2 regions of the Bradyrhizobium sp. 1(2017) genome follow, and region 1 is predicted to be linked to the other one. Evidence: riboswitches for the same ligand, from Rfam matches in the RefSeq annotation. Region 1 holds a riboswitch; the other holds the start of a gene.
The links. A riboswitch is a leader RNA that binds a small molecule or an ion and turns the genes downstream of it on or off. The one in region 1 is predicted to bind cobalamin.

Region 1 (7,897 bases):
CCAGATGCGCGAAGGCGGCCATGTGCTCGAGCGTTGCGGTGATCTCGGCCGCCCCGCGAAAACCGTGGCGCAGCATGCCGGCGATCCAGGCCGGGTTGGCTGCACGGGCCCGGACCACGCGCGAGATTTCCTCGGTCAATGTGCGCGCGTGCGGCTGGTCGGGGCGTGTCGTGTCGAGGTGATAGAGCGCCGGCCCTGCCGCACCGAGATGCGCCGCTGCGGCCGCAATACCGGCTTCATGCGCGGCATAGTCGGCGGCGAGCAAGAGATCCGTTTCCGGCAGGTCCTGTACATGGACGAACGCGTCAGCGGATGCGAGCCGCTGTTCGATGCCGGCGCGATCCGGCTGCAACGCGCCATCCGCCTGGAATGCCCAGGACGATGCCGACAGCCAGGCTTCGCCGGCGGCATCACGCGTCTCGGGTGTGAAGGCATCGGGGATTGCCGACAGGCCGACGCCGTATTGTCCGGGCCGCGGCGCGAACACGCGGGAAGCACGGTGACGATAGGGGTTTTCGTCGCCCTCGTCCTCGCGGCTCGCGAGCGCCTCGGCGGCGGCTTCAAACAATTGCGCCAGGCCGGAAAATACGTCGCGGAACAGGCCGGAAACGCGCAGCGTGACGTCGATGCGGGGGCGGCCGAGCTCGGCCGGCGCGATGATGTCGTAGCCGGTGACGCGCCCGGCGGCGTGATCCCAGCGCGGCGCAAGGCCGGCCAGATGCAGCGCCATCGCGAACTCCTCGCCCGCGGTGCGCATCGTTGCCGAGCCCCAGAGGTCGACGACGAGGCCCTTGGGCCAATCGCCATGATCCTGCAAGTGCCGGCGGAGCAGCTCTTCGGCGAGCCTGATGCCCTGCGCATGCGCCGATGGCGTCGGCACCGCGCGCGGATCGACGGCAAAGAGATTGCGGCCGGTCGGCAGCACGTCCTGCCGCCCGCGATAGGGCGAGCCCGACGGCCCCGGCGCAATGCGCCGGCCTGCGAGCGCGGCGTGCAGCGCATCGCGCTCCGCTTCGCCGCAGGCGCCGCGGCCGAACACGTGCAGGCCATCGCCGAACTGGCTCTCCTTGAGATCGCAGACGAAACGGTCGATTCGCGGGATCGCTTCGGCGGGCGCTGCCGATGCATCGAGGCCAAGATCATTTTCGAGGCCTGCCGCACGCGCCTCGTCGCGGATCGCTGCGATCAAGCGCTGGCGGCGCGCGGGATCAAGTCCGTCGGCGGTCGAATATTCGTCGAGCAGGCGTTCGAGCCGGCGCAACCCCTCCGGCACGACGGACGCCGCAAGCGGCGGCGGCAGGTGGCCGATAGTGACGGCCGAGATACGCCGTTTGGCCTGCGCGGCCTCGCCGGGATCGTTAACGATGAAGGGATAGATGACGGGGAGATCGCCGATCAGGGCCTCCGGCCAGCAGCCCGACGACAGCGCCACGGATTTGCCGGGCAGCCATTCCAGCGTGCCATGCGCCCCCATGTGCACGACGGCATCGCTGCCTTGCTCTCGGAGCCACAGATAGAACGCGACATAGGAGTGGCGCGGCGTGCGCGCGAGATCGTGATAGTCGGTATCGCGCGCGGACGTATCGCCGCGCTCGGGCTGGACCGCGACGATCGACTTGCCGCACGCGACAGCGGCGAAGTGGAACGCGCCGTCGCGGCAGCTCGGATCATTCTCCGGCGCGCCCCAGGCCTGCGCGAGATCGTCCTGCAGGGATTGCGGCAGGCGCGAAAGCGCTGCGCGATAATCGGCCACGCTCCAGGTCAAACACTGCTTCAGCAGCGCTTCGCCGAGCGCATCGACCGGCGCAACATCGAAGCCGGCCTCCGCGAGATCGGACGCCAAGGCTTCTACCGACGCCAGCGCATCGAGCCCCACCGCATGCGCGATCTGGTGCGGCCGGCCCGGATAATTCGGGAGCACGAGCGCCAGTCGCTTTTCGCTGGCCGGCGTCTCCGCAAGACGGCGCCAGGCCGCCACGCGCGCGGCAACGGCGCTCACGCGCTCCTCATCGGGCCTGTGCGCCAGATGCGAGAACTGCAGCTCGGGATCGCGCTCCGCAGCGGATTTGAAGCTCACAACGCCCGCGAACAGGCGGCCATCGACCTCGGGCAGCACCACATGCATCGCGAGATCACCGGGCGACAGGCCGCGCAGCGACTCCGCCCAATCCTCGCGCCGCGCCGTCGAGAGCGCGACCTGGAACACCGGACAGGACGCGGCATCGAACGGCGTCGTGCCGTCATCGCCCAGGCCCGAGAACGCGGTCGCGTTGACGATCGCCGCCGCAGGATTTTGCGCAAGATGCGCGCGCAGCCAATCGGCAACGCCCGGAGCCTTCAGCGAGGTGACGAACACGCCATAGGCGTCAAATCCCTTCTCGAGCAGCGCGGCGATCAGGGCATCGATCGGGCCGGTGTCGGCAGCGGTGAGATAGGAACGATAGAACGTCACCAGCGCGCGCGGTTTCCCCTCGCCGCCCACCGGCGCAGCAATGACACTGCGCGCCGGATCATAAAATCCCATCTCGGGCACGATCATTTCACCGACGACCGGCCCCGCATAGAGACCCGAGGCCAGCGCGAGCTGCGCAATCGCCGCCTGCGCGGCGACCGGACCGCCGGTGTCGCAGAGCACCTTGAGCCGGCGCAGTGTCGAGACCGGCAAGGTCGAATACGCATCGAGCCGCGTGTCATCGCGGCCGTCCGCCGGCAACACGGCCAGCACGATGTTGCGATCCTTCGCAAGTTGCTGCAGGGCCGCGAGCCCGTACGCCCAGTAGGACTCACCGCCGATCAGCCGCACCAGAATGCCGCGCGCCTGCGACAGCGTGCGCTCGATATAGGTGTCGACCGAGAGCGGATGACGGAGCTCTGCGAGGTTGGCGAGCCGCAGCGACGGCAGGCCGCGCCGGCCGCGCCGCCAGCCGGCCGCGAACGCGGCAAGGTCGGAATCCGAATACGAGAGCACCACGAGATCGGCCGGGTCCTGGCCGATGTCTCTTGGCGTCGCGGTCTCCTCGAGACCGCGGCTCTCGCGGAAGACGACGTGCATCAGACACCGAGTCCCGCTTTGATCGCGCCCTCGTCGATATCGCCGTGCTCGCCGATCACGACGAGCTTCGACTGCCTGACACCTGCGCCCCAGGGCTTGTCGAACTGATGGCGCACACGCTCGCCGACCGCCTGCAGCAACAGGCGCATCGGCTTGCCTGCGACGGCAATATAGCCCTTGGCCCGCAGCACGTTCTGCTCGCGCGCCAGCTTCTGGACCGATGCGACCAGCGCGTCGATGTCGGCCACTTCGGGCAGGTCGATCACGACCGAGGCGAAATCGTCGTGCTCGTGCTCCTCCTCGCCGTCATGATGGGAGGGACGCGCCGCGAGATCGTTCTCCGCGGCAGCACCGAGACCGAGGATGACGCGCGCATCGACCGCACCGTCAGTGACGGGCAGCATCGGCACTCGGCGCGGCATCTCGGCGGTGATCGCGGCCTTGGCCGCTTCGATTCCCGCCGTGCCCGCAAGATCGGCCTTGGTCAGCAGCACGATGTCGGCGCAGGCGATCTGGTCCTCGAACACTTCGGACAGAGGCGTCTCGTGATCGAGGTTCTCGTCCGCCGCGCGCTGCGCTTCCACCGCGGCGGGATCGGGCGCGAAGCGGCCGGCCGCGACGGCTTCGGCATCGGCCAGCGCGATCACGCCGTCGACGGTGATGCGCGAACGGATCTCTGGCCAGTCGAACGCCTTCAGGAGCGGTTTTGGCAACGCCAGGCCCGAGGTCTCGATCAGGATATGATCGGGCCGCACCGGGCGCGCCAGGAGCTGCTCCATGGTCGGAATGAAATCGTCGGCGACCGTGCAGCAGATGCAGCCATTGGCGAGCTCGACGATGTTCTCCTCCGGACAATTGGCGTCGGCGCAGGACTTCAGGATCTCGCCATCGACCCCCTCGCTGCCGAACTCGTTGACGAGCACGGCGAGCTTCTTGCCGCCCGGATTGGCGAGCAGATGCTGGATCAGCGTCGTCTTGCCGGAGCCGAGGAAACCGGTGACCACCGTGACGGGGACTTTTGCGAGCGAGTTCATTCGGCGGCCTCCGGCACGACGGCAATGGGGGGAATGCGGGCAAGCGATTGCTTGCGGAAGATTTCCGGGCGGCTGCGCCAGGGCACGAGGCCATCGGGTGCGGCCGCGTAGGCCGCCGCGCCCGCGACGACATCATGCGCATTCGCATCCGACAGGCGGCCGTAGACATAGGACCAGCGGCCGGGCGCGCTGAGCGCGACCGAACAGCCCTGGCTGCAGGCCGACAGACATTCGACGGGAACCACTTGGACGCCGTCGGGCACGCCGGCGTCGAGGATCGCACCATGCAAGCGCTTGCCGGGCGTCGTCTCGCCCTCGCCAAGCGTCTGGCCGGCGCGGCAGGTAATGCAGACGTGAAGTGTGACCGTCATCGCCCCTTCCAGAATAAACAGCGGGAAGCGAAGAGGCGCACGGACCGTTTTTTGGAGGCCCGTTTCCCCGTCGCGGAACACCCCGTCCGCCGGTCCAAAATCGTCCGCGCTGGCAGGTCTCCCGGCTTGCGGAGCAGGGTTTTGCCCTTCGATCCCCACCTTCCCGATTCCCTTTTGGGAGTCAGTGGCTTCGGGCATCTCTCCGGTCACGGTCGCGGGGGCGGCTGCATTTTGGACCCAAATCTTGCCGATTCGGACCCTATCGCATTCCCTCTTCGCCTGTCATAGGACAGGAACCAACGCCGGCCCACCATTTGCCGCCGGCCGCCACTTGTCAAGCCGAAGGACCGGGACCGATGACACCTGAACCGGAGACCCAAACGGGCGAGGAAAGCGACGCCCGCCACACCCAAAAAATGGCGAAGAAGAAGGCCGCGCGCGACAAGATCATGGCGACCAAGAGCGGCGAAAAAGGCCTCATCATCGTCCACACGGGCGCCGGCAAGGGCAAGTCCTCCTCGGCCTTCGGCATGATCGTTCGCTGTGTCGCCCATGGCTTTCCCTGCGCGGTCGTGCAGTTCATCAAGGGCGCCTGGGATACCGGCGAGCGGCGCCTGCTCACCGGCCATTTCGGCGACCTCTGCCAGTTCCACGCCATGGGCGAAGGCTTCACCTGGGAGACGCAGGACCGCGCGCGCGACATCGCCGCCGCCCGCGCCGGCTGGGAGAAGGCCAAGGAGCTGATCCGCGATTCGAGCCTGCGCATGGTCGTGCTCGACGAGATCAACATCGCACTGCGCTACGACTATCTCGACATCGCCGAAGTGGTCGAATTCCTGACGACGCAGAAGCCTGAGATGACGCATGTCGTCCTCACCGGGCGCAACGCCAAGGACGAGCTGATCGAGATCGCCGATCTCGTCACCGAGATGACGCTGGTGAAGCATCCCTTCCGCTCCGGCATCAAGGGGCAGGCGGGCGTCGAGTTCTGACGGCACCAAGTTTCTGAAAACACCATGGCGCGCGCATTGATGATCCAGGGGGCCGGCTCGGACGTGGGCAAGTCGCTCATCGTCGCCGGTCTCGCGCGCGCTTTCACGCGGCGCGGCCTGCCCGTGCTCCCGTTCAAGCCGCAGAACATGTCGAACAACGCGGCTGTCACCGTCGATGGCGGCGAGATCGGCCGCGCCCAGGCGCTGCAGGCGCTCGCCGCCGGCGTCGAGCCGCACACCGACATGAACCCGGTGCTGCTCAAACCCGAGACAGATGTCGGCGCGCAGGTTGTCGTGCATGGAAAGCGCATCGCCACCGCGCGGGCGCGCGACTATGCGGCGATGAAGCCGTCACTGATGGGCGCGGTGCTGGAAAGTTTCGAGCGCCTGAAGGCGCGCGCCGATCTCGTGCTGGTCGAGGGCGCCGGCAGTCCGGCCGAGGTGAATTTGCGCAAGGCCGACATCGCCAATATGGGCTTCGCGCGCAAGGCGGACGTTCCGGTCGTGCTGGTCGGCGACATCGACCGCGGCGGCGTCATTGCCCAGCTCGTCGGCATCAAGACGGTGATCGATCCTGACGATGCCGCGATGATCCAGGGTTTTGTCATCAACAAGTTTCGCGGCGATCCCACGCTGTTCGACGACGGCTACAGGCTGATCGCGCAGAAGACCGAATGGCGCGGCCTGGGCGTCTTGCCCTGGTTCGCACGCGCCGGCGAGCTGCCGGCCGAGGATGCGCTGGGCCTGAGCGACGCGCGCAAGCCGGGCCAGTGCAAGATCGCCTGCCTTGCGCTGTCGCGGATCGCCAATTTCGACGATCTCGATCCGCTCAAGCTCGAGGCCGGCGTCGATCTCGTCATGGTGCGTCCGGGCGATGCCATTCCCGGCGACGTGCGCCTCGTCATCATCCCCGGCTCCAAATCCACCCGCGGCGACCTCGCCTTCCTGCGCGCGCAGGGCTGGGACATCGACCTCATCGCGCATCACCGCAGGGGCGGCCATGTGCTCGGCCTCTGCGGCGGCTATCAGATGCTCGGGCGCAGCGTCGCCGACCCCGATGGGATCGAGGGCCCTGCGGGCGACACGCCGGGCCTCGGGCTGCTGGATGTGACAACGGTGATGAGCCCGCAGAAGACGCTGACGCGCGTTGCGGCCGTGCATGCAGCGACCGGGCAACCTATCCAGGCCTACGAAATCCACATCGGCCGCACCAATGGGCCGGATCGCGCGCGGCCATTTGCGACCGTGGATGGCGAGCCGGAAGGCGCGATCTCGGGCGACGGGCGCGTGCAGGGCAGCTATTTGCACGGCGTATTCACGTCGGATGATTTCCGCAAGGCGTTCTTGGCCAAGCTCGACATCCCCGCAGGCGACGAGCCCTATCATGCCAGGGTCGAGAGTGCGCTCGACGCCCTCGCCGATCACATCGAAAAGCATCTCGACGTTGACGGTCTGCTCGCGCTAGCGCGCTAGGGCTTCGGCAAGGCGAATCCATTCGGATTCGCTGCCGGGAAGGCCGAGGCGTAGCCATGTCGGTTCTCGCCCGAACACGCGCGACCAGATTTGACCACGCGCGAGCTTCTCCTGCGCGGCAAGTGCATCCGGAGTTTCGTAGAGACGGAACAGCGGCGCGCCACCAACGAGCGTCCATCCCTGACCGCACGCCATCTCATCGAGACGTACACAATCGCGAACAAGCCGCGCGGATGTGGTCTCGGCCCAGGCATCATCGCGCAAGGCGCGACAGCCGATTTCGATTGCCGCGCCCGACACCGGCCATGGACCCGACATCGCCGCGAGCTTGCCGACGTCGGCCGCATTTCCGATCGCGAAGCCAAGGCGAAGGCCGGCAAGACCGTAAAACTTTCCGAATGAGCGCAGCACCAGCAGCCCCGGCCGATCCGCTTCGGACGCAAGCGACAGCTGCGGAACCGCATCGGCGAAGCTCTCGTCGATGACGAGACGGTTAACACGCGGCAAAAGCGCAAGCAGATCCTCCGGCGTAAACGTCCGGCCATCGGGATTGTTGGGATTGACGACGATCGCCAGGTCCGCGCCCGCCAGCGCGTCCAGCCCGGAGACCTCCTGGACGTCCCAGCCCGCGGCCGACAGCACCCCCGCATATTCATTGTAGGTCGGTGCGAGGATGCGCACGCGGCCGGGCGCCGCCAGTTGCGGCAGCAATTGAATGGCAGCCTGCGCACCTCCCATCGCGACGATCGGCGCGCTCGTGCGGTAGGCGTGCCGCGCGGCCTGATGCAGCGCCTCGATCTCGGCGCGCGACGGCAACGCGCTCCAAGCGCGGCCGTTCACCTCGCCGACCGTGTAGGGCAGCCGGTTGATCCCCGTCGAGAGGTCGATCCAGTCCTCAGCGCGTCCGCCAAACCGCTGCTGGGCCAGATCGAGATTTCCACCGTGCTCGCGCATGCCCCGTTGTTTCACGCGAAG
Region 2 (7,897 bases), 1.4 Mb from region 1:
ATCTGTCGGTTTCGCGCTCACGTACCGAGCGACAATCCGGTTTTTCTTGCTGTCCACGAACGCCTCGTTGAGGGAATGCGGCTGGCCGGCGTGCCGGAAGGGTAGCGTTCATCATGTCAGACCCTACGGAAGTCAGCCGACGCCTCGTGGCCGGCCGGATTTTTTGCTTGAAGCCGTAACGGGCGCACGAGAGCAAGCTTGTCGCACAGCCCCGGCGCAGCCGCTCCCTTACGCCATCGTGCCGTCGATCGAGCGGCGGATCACCCGCTGCACTTCCGCATTCGACAGAAACAGATCGTGGTTGATGATGCCCCAGCCTTCTTGCGAGGCATCGACCACGCGCACGCCGAGTCGCGCGATGACGGCCTTCTCGGCGGCGCCGACCCTGGTCATTCCACCTGCGATTTGTCCGGACAGCGCGAGGGCGCGATCGTTCGTCGAAGCAATCACGACGATCTTGCCGGCAAGCGGGCCGATGCGGTGGATCGCCGACGTGAACACGTCCATGTCGATGTCGGGCGAGGCAAACACGACCGCGCCAATCTTGCTCGTCACGGTGTCGCCGTATCGTGCATGGAGCTGACGCAGGCTTTCGAGCGTCAGCATGGTTCCCATGCTGTGCGCGACGATATGTACGCGGCCGGCGCTTGGCGCCGACACGAGCGCGGAGAGCACGCGTTCGAAATCGTCGCGAGACCACATCGCGCTGTCGCGGTCGTAGGCATAGTCGAACAATCCGGCCTTGGATGGCCAGGAGAACGCCATGGTCCGGCCGCGGAACTTTATCCCATCGGAGAGGTGGGCAGCATCCAGCACCGCCGTCTCGAATGTCTGCTTGAAGCCGTGCACATAGATCAGCACGTCTCCGCTGCCGGCCTGCGCAGCGAGATCGCCAGCGTCGGCCGACACCGGTTCCACCCGATCGAGGCGCCAATCGCCGAGCCCAACCGAGGCGAGAGAAAGACGGCTCTCGTCCGGCGCCACGAGTTTCGCCCGCGCGACCGTCATGGTGGTCGCGCGCTCTGGTCCAAACCAGGGTTTGGCACGGGCGCCGCTGACGGGCTTGCGCGTGGTGGTGACGAGCACTGTGGGTTCAACGGAGAGGGACGAGGCGTCATAGCGTGCACCGGTCGCACCCAGGCCGGCGCATCCGCCGAGTGCGAGGGCACTCCCGGCCGACGCAAATCCACCGAGGAAAGCGCGGCGCGAAATGGAATGACCGGAGTCGCGTTGCTGAAGACGTCGGACGATCACACGGAACCCTTGGGAACTTTGCCCACCGTAAGCCGCCCCGTCTAGCTCCCTGAATGACAATGGAGGCGAGAAGACGGCGAAGCCCCCTTCGTGATCACGTCGCGGCGTTCGCCTGCGTCCGGAACCCGCGCCGAAACCCGTAGAACTTGGCCTTGCGGGTTTGCCTCAACGACGCAGATAGCGCCAGCCGACAACGACACCGCTCACCGAGACAATGGTCCCAAGGATCGACAGCAGCCACACCACGATGTCCCAGGCCGGGCGATACATCAGCAGCAACCGGAAATCGAAACTGTGCAGGGCGTTGAACAGCCAGCGATACGTGCGCCGGCTGCTGTCCACGCGGCCAATGATGTCACCCGTGACTGGGCTGATGTGAAACCATGTTTTCGCGTCATCATCGAACACTGCACGCAGTACCGGCAATTCGCGGTCGTGATGATGTGCATACCAATAGGAATCGTATTCCCCGAGGACGAGCCGCTCCGCGAGGCGAGCTTGCGGCAGCAATTTTGTTGCGGCGGTCCAAAGCCGATCCTGCGGGAGCGTCGTGATTTGGCCCGACGTCACCTCCAGCGGCGTCTGCGTGCCGTCACGCGATGCGGCGATCATCATCGGGCTGCCATCAAGCCAGACGAAGCGCGCTTCGACGACGCCCGATTGCGGCGTCGGCAGCGTCGTCGCAATCGTCGGCGCATCATGGCCGGCATAGCGCTGCATCACCTCGCGCGTCGCGTTGCGGCTTGCGAAATACTCGCCGGGATTGAGCGAAAGCCAACCGGAGAACGTCCAGGTCAGCACGAAGATGCCGGCGATCAGGCCGGTGACGTGGTGCCAAGCCATCCAGCCGCGATAGGGCGTGATCCTGCCGCTCGCATAGCGACGCTTTAGCCGCACGCGAAGGATGCCGATCCAGATGCCTGTGACGCCGATGATCAGGCAGATACCGGAGATCCAAAGTACGACGAGCCGCCACAACGGCCCGTCCTTGCGCAAAACGGTCGGATAGATCCAGTGCGGGATCGAGCCGAGCCAGTTCCAGACGCGCTCGGTGCGGTTGGTGTCGAGCGCGATCTCGCCGGAGCGTGAGGAGACATAGAGCTTGGTACCGTCGTTGTCGCCCAGCCCAATGAGATAAAGCGGTCGCAGCGGATCGTACCGGGCCGTAACGCTCCATTGGTCGCGATCGATAATGTCTTCGAGTTGCGGTGTTCTGCTCGCGGGATGATGTTGCGCGACTGCGAGCGCCTGCTGTTCGGAAACACCCGTGATGACGCGGCCATCGGCTGCGGAGATGGCTTGCCGCTTGCCGTCCCAGCCGGTCATCCGATACACCGGCTCGTCGGCCAGCATGGAAAGCCGGAGATCGCGCGGATAGCGCGTGGCGCCTGCCGCCTTCATCGCGTCGTCCGGCGAGAGCCTCACCTTCTCCCATTGAATAGCAGGAAGTGCTGCCAGCCTTTCCTTGTCGGAGAGGCCGGGAAAAGCGACATACATCATCACCACGCCGGAAATGAACCACATGGCGAAGAACAGGCAGGTGACGATGCCGACCCAGCGGTGGCCGATGTACAGCCATCGCCGGAGTGCGCGTTTCAGCGCGCGTGCCACGCTCAGAACTTCACGTTGACGGCGAGCTGCGCCGTGCGTGGCATGCCGAGCAGCCACTGAGTGGTGCCGCCCGACGTCGTGTAGACCTCATCGAAAAGGTTGTAGACGCGGAACGACACGGTGGTGTTGGGATCGGGCCTCCATTGCACACCGGCATTGACGATGTTGTAGGCCGGGCGTGTCACCGTGTTCGCATTGTCCGCGTAGGTTTTGCCGACGATCTGGACGCCCGCGTTGGCCGACCAGTTCGGGGCGAAGGCCCAGGTCGCCCAGATATTGGAGACGTGCTGCGGCACATTGACGGGTACGTTGCCGGCATAGTTCACGCTGCCGCCGCCGACCGCCTGCACGAAGTCGTCATACTTCGCGCGCAGCAAGGCTGTATTGGCGTCGATACGCCAGCCGTAATCGAGCAGGAAACCCACTGATGCTTCGACACCGCGTGACGATTGCTGGCCGACCTGGACGGTCAACGACGGAATGTTGGGATCGCGCGCCAGCAGGTTGTTCTTCACGATCTCGTAGCCGGCCAAGGTCCATTCGCCGCGGCCGCCCCAGAATGATTGCTTGACGCCGATCTCGATCTGTCTGCCGGTGGCGAGGTCGAAGTTCTTGTTTGCGGAGGACAGGGAGATCAGCCCTCCGACCGGATCGACCGCGGTGGCATACTGGCCATAGAAAGCGAGATCCCTGACCGGTGTGTAGACCGCACCTGCGCGCCAGGTTGTCGAGGAGAACGACTTCTCGAAGCTGTTGGCGGGCGAAACATAGTCGGTGCGCGTGATCGTCGGTTCGTCCTGACGTATGCCGGCAATCAAGGACAGTTGCTCGGTGACCGACAGCCTGTTCTCGGCAAACAGCGCGTATTGATTGGTCACGCTGCCGTAGCCGGGAACCGTGGCGTTCGGGCTGTTGAATGCGCCTGGGATGAAATTGAACGGATTGACGGACGACGAGCCCCCATAGGGCGAATTGTTGGTGTGGGCAAAGTTGATGCTGTTGACGTCGAAGCCTGCAAGGAACTCATTGGCCATGCCAAGGACATGCCCGCGGAATTTCGCGTCCATGCGATTGCCGACCTGCTGCTGATCGTGAAAAATCTCGATGTAGCTGGTTCGGTTGACCAGGCCGGTGGCAGGAATATAGGCGTAGCTTTCGACGTCCTTCCAGTGCCGCTTGGAGTTCAAATAGTAAAGCGTGTTCTGAATCGAAATTCCATCGGCGACCTGCCAATCGGTCTTCACCTGGTTCCAGCTATCCTGATAGCGGATGTGGCTGTCGCTGACGTTGTAGTTCTTGAAGCGTAGAGATTCATCGAGCCTGCCGTTGATCAGCGGCGTGCCGAAGTAGCGGGACGGGTTGCGGTCACCATAGTCCGTGGACAGCGTCCACGTGACGTCTTCGTTCTGCCTGACCTGAACCACGGCATGAAGCGCGACATTCGAGGTGTCGTCACGATCGACCCAGCCGTCGGACATGTTGCCGGAGGCGGTGATGCGGTATGCGACGTCCTTGCTGACCGGACCGCCGCTGTCTACAGCAATGCGTCGCGTCATGTTCGTGTCCAGCGAGACCTCGGCCTGGTTGCGAGGGACCCACAATGGCAGTTTCGAAACGATGTTGATGGCGCCGCCCACCGCGCCCGCGCCATACATCACCGACGCAGGACCGTGTAGCACCTCAATGCGCTCGGTCGACCACGTGTCGAACGGAAAGGTCACCGTACCGGCGCCGATATAGAGCTGGGTGCCGTCATACAGCGTCATCACGGAGCCGAGACCGGTGAAGCCGCGGGTATTGAAAGAGACGCCGCCATTGCCCGGCGCCGGGCTCGCGGTGAAGCCGGTGGCATTTTGCGTGACCGCGTCGAGAATGTTCTGCTGGCCACGTTCGGAGATGGTCTCGGCGGAGATCACCTCGACACTGGCCGGAGTCTGCAGCCGCGTCAGGCCGAGCCGGCTGCCGGCCGTGCTCGCGCCGGTGAGGTTGAGCGTCGGTGCGGCGAAGACAGGACCAGTCGGCGCGGCAACTTGTGTATTGGTAGTCACGTTGCGCTGCTGGCGCGACCGCGCGGCGCGGGCGGCAGCAGAGCTGCGTTGGGTGCTGCGGGCATTCGGCGGCCTCGCCGGTGGCTGCACCACCACGGGGGCGAGCGTCTGGACCGGCGTTTGGGACTGTGCCCAGCCGTCGGTCGATAACACGAGGCAGGAGAATGCAACTGAACGGAGCAACGCGCGGCGGCGCCGTGGCGCGAAGATTATACGGGAGATCATCAATAGGCTCGCGATAACGTGGCACGTCACCGCGAACGCAGTCTGGCCGCTTCCTCAGGAGGAAGACAACTCAACACCCACCAGGACACCCCGCCCAATGTGCTCGCGTGTGACCACGACTGACGGCAGGTCTCCTGGCTCGCGGGTCGTTGCCTGTCGCCGCCTTCCCAGGCCCGCAGGCCCAGTGGCATTTGGCGAAGGCTCACCGCTTACAGTTGCGGGGGCAGCCACGGCGTTGGGGGATCCCCGCACCGTATTCCCTATTGATCTCCCGAAGGAGAACCGTCGCAGTCACCCTAGTTTTATTTGCAAAGCGCTGTCAACTGGCTCTCCCGAGACAGTTCAGCGCCTCGCACCGTCATCGGCGATGCGGGGATCCTCCACCGCACGTCGGCGAAACACCCCAATCCTGTGTCAAGCCTTTTCGTTGAAAATATTCCACTTTACCGAAATTCGGATTTATCGTATGTGTTGCCCATCCCAGACCACCAAAGGGGCGGTCGTACGTCGTCACGAACGCGGGCTGGGATTGCGGTGGACGCGGGCGGCGCTAAGGCGGGTCAGTTGCGTGCAGGGCGAGATGAACCTCGTGAGCATGGCACGTCCCGCGAAGACGGACGGCGCCCGTGCCCTGCGAAGCCTCTTGGCAAAGCAGGGTCGTCCGCGTACGGCGAAACCGTGTGGTCCTGGCCGTCGTTGCTACGGTCAAGCCCTGGCGAAGGCGTCATCGCGTCAACCGGCGCGCTGCCGTGCATTTCGTTGGGGTGAGGGAGGCCAGAAGGAACTCGGCTCCCGGGAGAGCGCGGCATAGGCCGTCAAACCATCGCGCAGGGAAGGCCTGGTCTTGGCTGCCCTGTGTCTCCCCTGTGCACTGCGCGTGCATTCGTTCAGCGCAGGGGTCTTATGGGTGCCAGCCGGTGCCCGGTCTTCCCTGCGCCCTTTTTTTCGAGAGGGTGTGAAGAGCACAGCTCGGGCAGAACATGCCGCGAGAACGCGTTCGCGTTTGTGATCTGCCTGCCAAATGATCTTCCGTACGAGCATGATGCATCGGCCTCGGCGGAGGTGGTCGTTCCCTTCAGAATCTGCCTTGATACGAATTCAGCGCGGAGGATAGTTGAATGAGCGGTTTGGTGATCTCTGGCGGCCGGGTGGTGGATCCCGCCAGCGGGATGGATGCCATCGGCGACGTGGCGGTGGTGGACGGCAAGATCGCGGCGGTCGGCTCCTCGCTCGGCGGCGCGGAGCGGGTGATCGACGCCACCGGCCTCGTGGTCGCGCCCGGCTTCATCGATCTGCACGCGCATGGCCAGTCGGTCCCGGCCGACCGCATGCAGGCGTTCGACGGCGTCACGACCACGCTCGATCTCGAGGCCGGGGTGCTGCCGGTCGCGTCCTGGTATGAGCGCCAGGCGCGGAAGGGCCGCGTGCTGAACTACGGCGCTGCCGCCAATTGGGCGTTTGCGCGCATCGGCGCAATGACGGGCTCCAATGCGGAGAGCTCGCTGGAGGCATTCGGCAATGCCATGCGCGACCGCCGCTGGATCGAGAACGTCGCGACCGATGCGGAGGTCGCCGGCATTCTCGAGCGCCTGTCACGCGGCCTCAACGAAGGCGGCATCGGGATCGGCATCTTGAACGCCTACGCGCCCGGCGCCGGCGTGCAGGAGCTGACCGCGGTCTGCCAGCTCGCCGCGAAGCAGGACGTGCCGACCTTCACCCACGTCGCCTTCATGTCGCGCATCGATCCCGAAAGCGCGGCGGAAGCCTATATCCGCCTGATCGGTTATGCCGGCGCCACCGGCGCACACATGCACATCTGCCATTTCAATTCGTCGAGCAAGACCGACGTGGAGCGTTGCCGCGTGCTGATCGCGAAGGCGCAGGCGCAGGGCCTGCCCATCACGGTCGAGGCCTATCCTTACGGCACCGGCTCGACCGTGCTGGCGGCGGCGTTCTTCAGCGATCCCGAGTTCGTGGAGCGCAACGGCACCGGCTATGATTCCGTGCAGCGGGTGACCGACGGCCATCGCTTCCGCGACCGCGAGGAGCTGTTGAAGGCGCAGGCCGATGAGCCGTCCTCGCTGGTGCTCTGGCACATCCTCGACACCGAGAACAACGCGCATCACCGCGACCTGCTCGACATGTCGGTGCTCTATCCCGGTGGCGCGATCGCGTCCGACGCCATGCCGTGGACGACGTCGGACGGCAAGACCTACACCGGCGACGCCTGGCCGCTGCCTGACGATGCCACCTCGCATCCACGCTCGGCCGGCTGCTTCACGAAGTTCATCCGCGAATGGGTGCGCGAGCGCAAGACCGTGTCGCTGCTCGAAGGCGTGCGTAAATGCGCGCTGATCCCCGCAGAAATCCTGTCGCAAAGCACGCCCGCGATGCGCGCCAAGGGGCGGCTTGCCAAGGATGCGGATGCCGACATCGTCGTGTTCGACTACGAGAAGCTCTCGGACCGTGCGACCTTCACGGCGATGAATCGGCCCTCCGAAGGCGTGCGGCATCTGATCGTCAGTGGTCAGCCGTTGATCCGTGACGGCGTGCTTGACGCAGCCGCGCGGCCGGGAAGGCCGGTGCGCCGCCCCGTCGTCGGGGGCTGATCCATGCCGGTCCCCATTCTCCTGGTGACGGGCTTTCTGGGGGCGGGCAAGACCACGGTGGTCAACCATCTCTTGGCCAACGCCGAGGGGCGGCGCATCGCCGCCATCGTCAACGATTTCGGCGCGATCAACATCGATGCGGAACTGATC

Region 2: linked by a shared signal. The riboswitch ahead of HAP40_RS07955 (TonB-dependent receptor) and the one ahead of HAP40_RS14135 (DUF1636 family protein) in region 1 are both predicted to bind cobalamin.

What each region holds. Positions count from the first base shown of each region.
Region 1 is NZ_CP050022.2:3,014,510-3,022,406, reverse strand. It holds gene cobN (cobaltochelatase subunit CobN) at 1-3,052, opposite strand, end outside; gene cobW (cobalamin biosynthesis protein CobW) at 3,052-4,086, opposite strand; gene HAP40_RS14135 (DUF1636 family protein) at 4,083-4,457, opposite strand; cobalamin riboswitch at 4,552-4,773, opposite strand; gene cobO (cob(I)yrinic acid a,c-diamide adenosyltransferase) at 4,814-5,449, shown strand; gene HAP40_RS14125 (cobyric acid synthase) at 5,474-6,922, shown strand; gene cobD (threonine-phosphate decarboxylase CobD) at 6,911-7,876, opposite strand; gene cbiB (adenosylcobinamide-phosphate synthase CbiB) at 7,888-7,897, opposite strand, start outside.
Region 2 is NZ_CP050022.2:1,645,040-1,652,936, forward strand. It holds gene HAP40_RS07940 (adenylate/guanylate cyclase domain-containing protein) at 1-105, shown strand, start outside; gene HAP40_RS07945 (alpha/beta hydrolase) at 229-1,254, opposite strand; gene HAP40_RS07950 (PepSY domain-containing protein) at 1,420-2,865, opposite strand; gene HAP40_RS07955 (TonB-dependent receptor) at 2,868-5,138, opposite strand; cobalamin riboswitch at 5,246-5,440, opposite strand; gene HAP40_RS07960 (amidohydrolase family protein) at 6,257-7,747, shown strand; gene HAP40_RS07965 (CobW family GTP-binding protein) at 7,751-7,897, shown strand, end outside.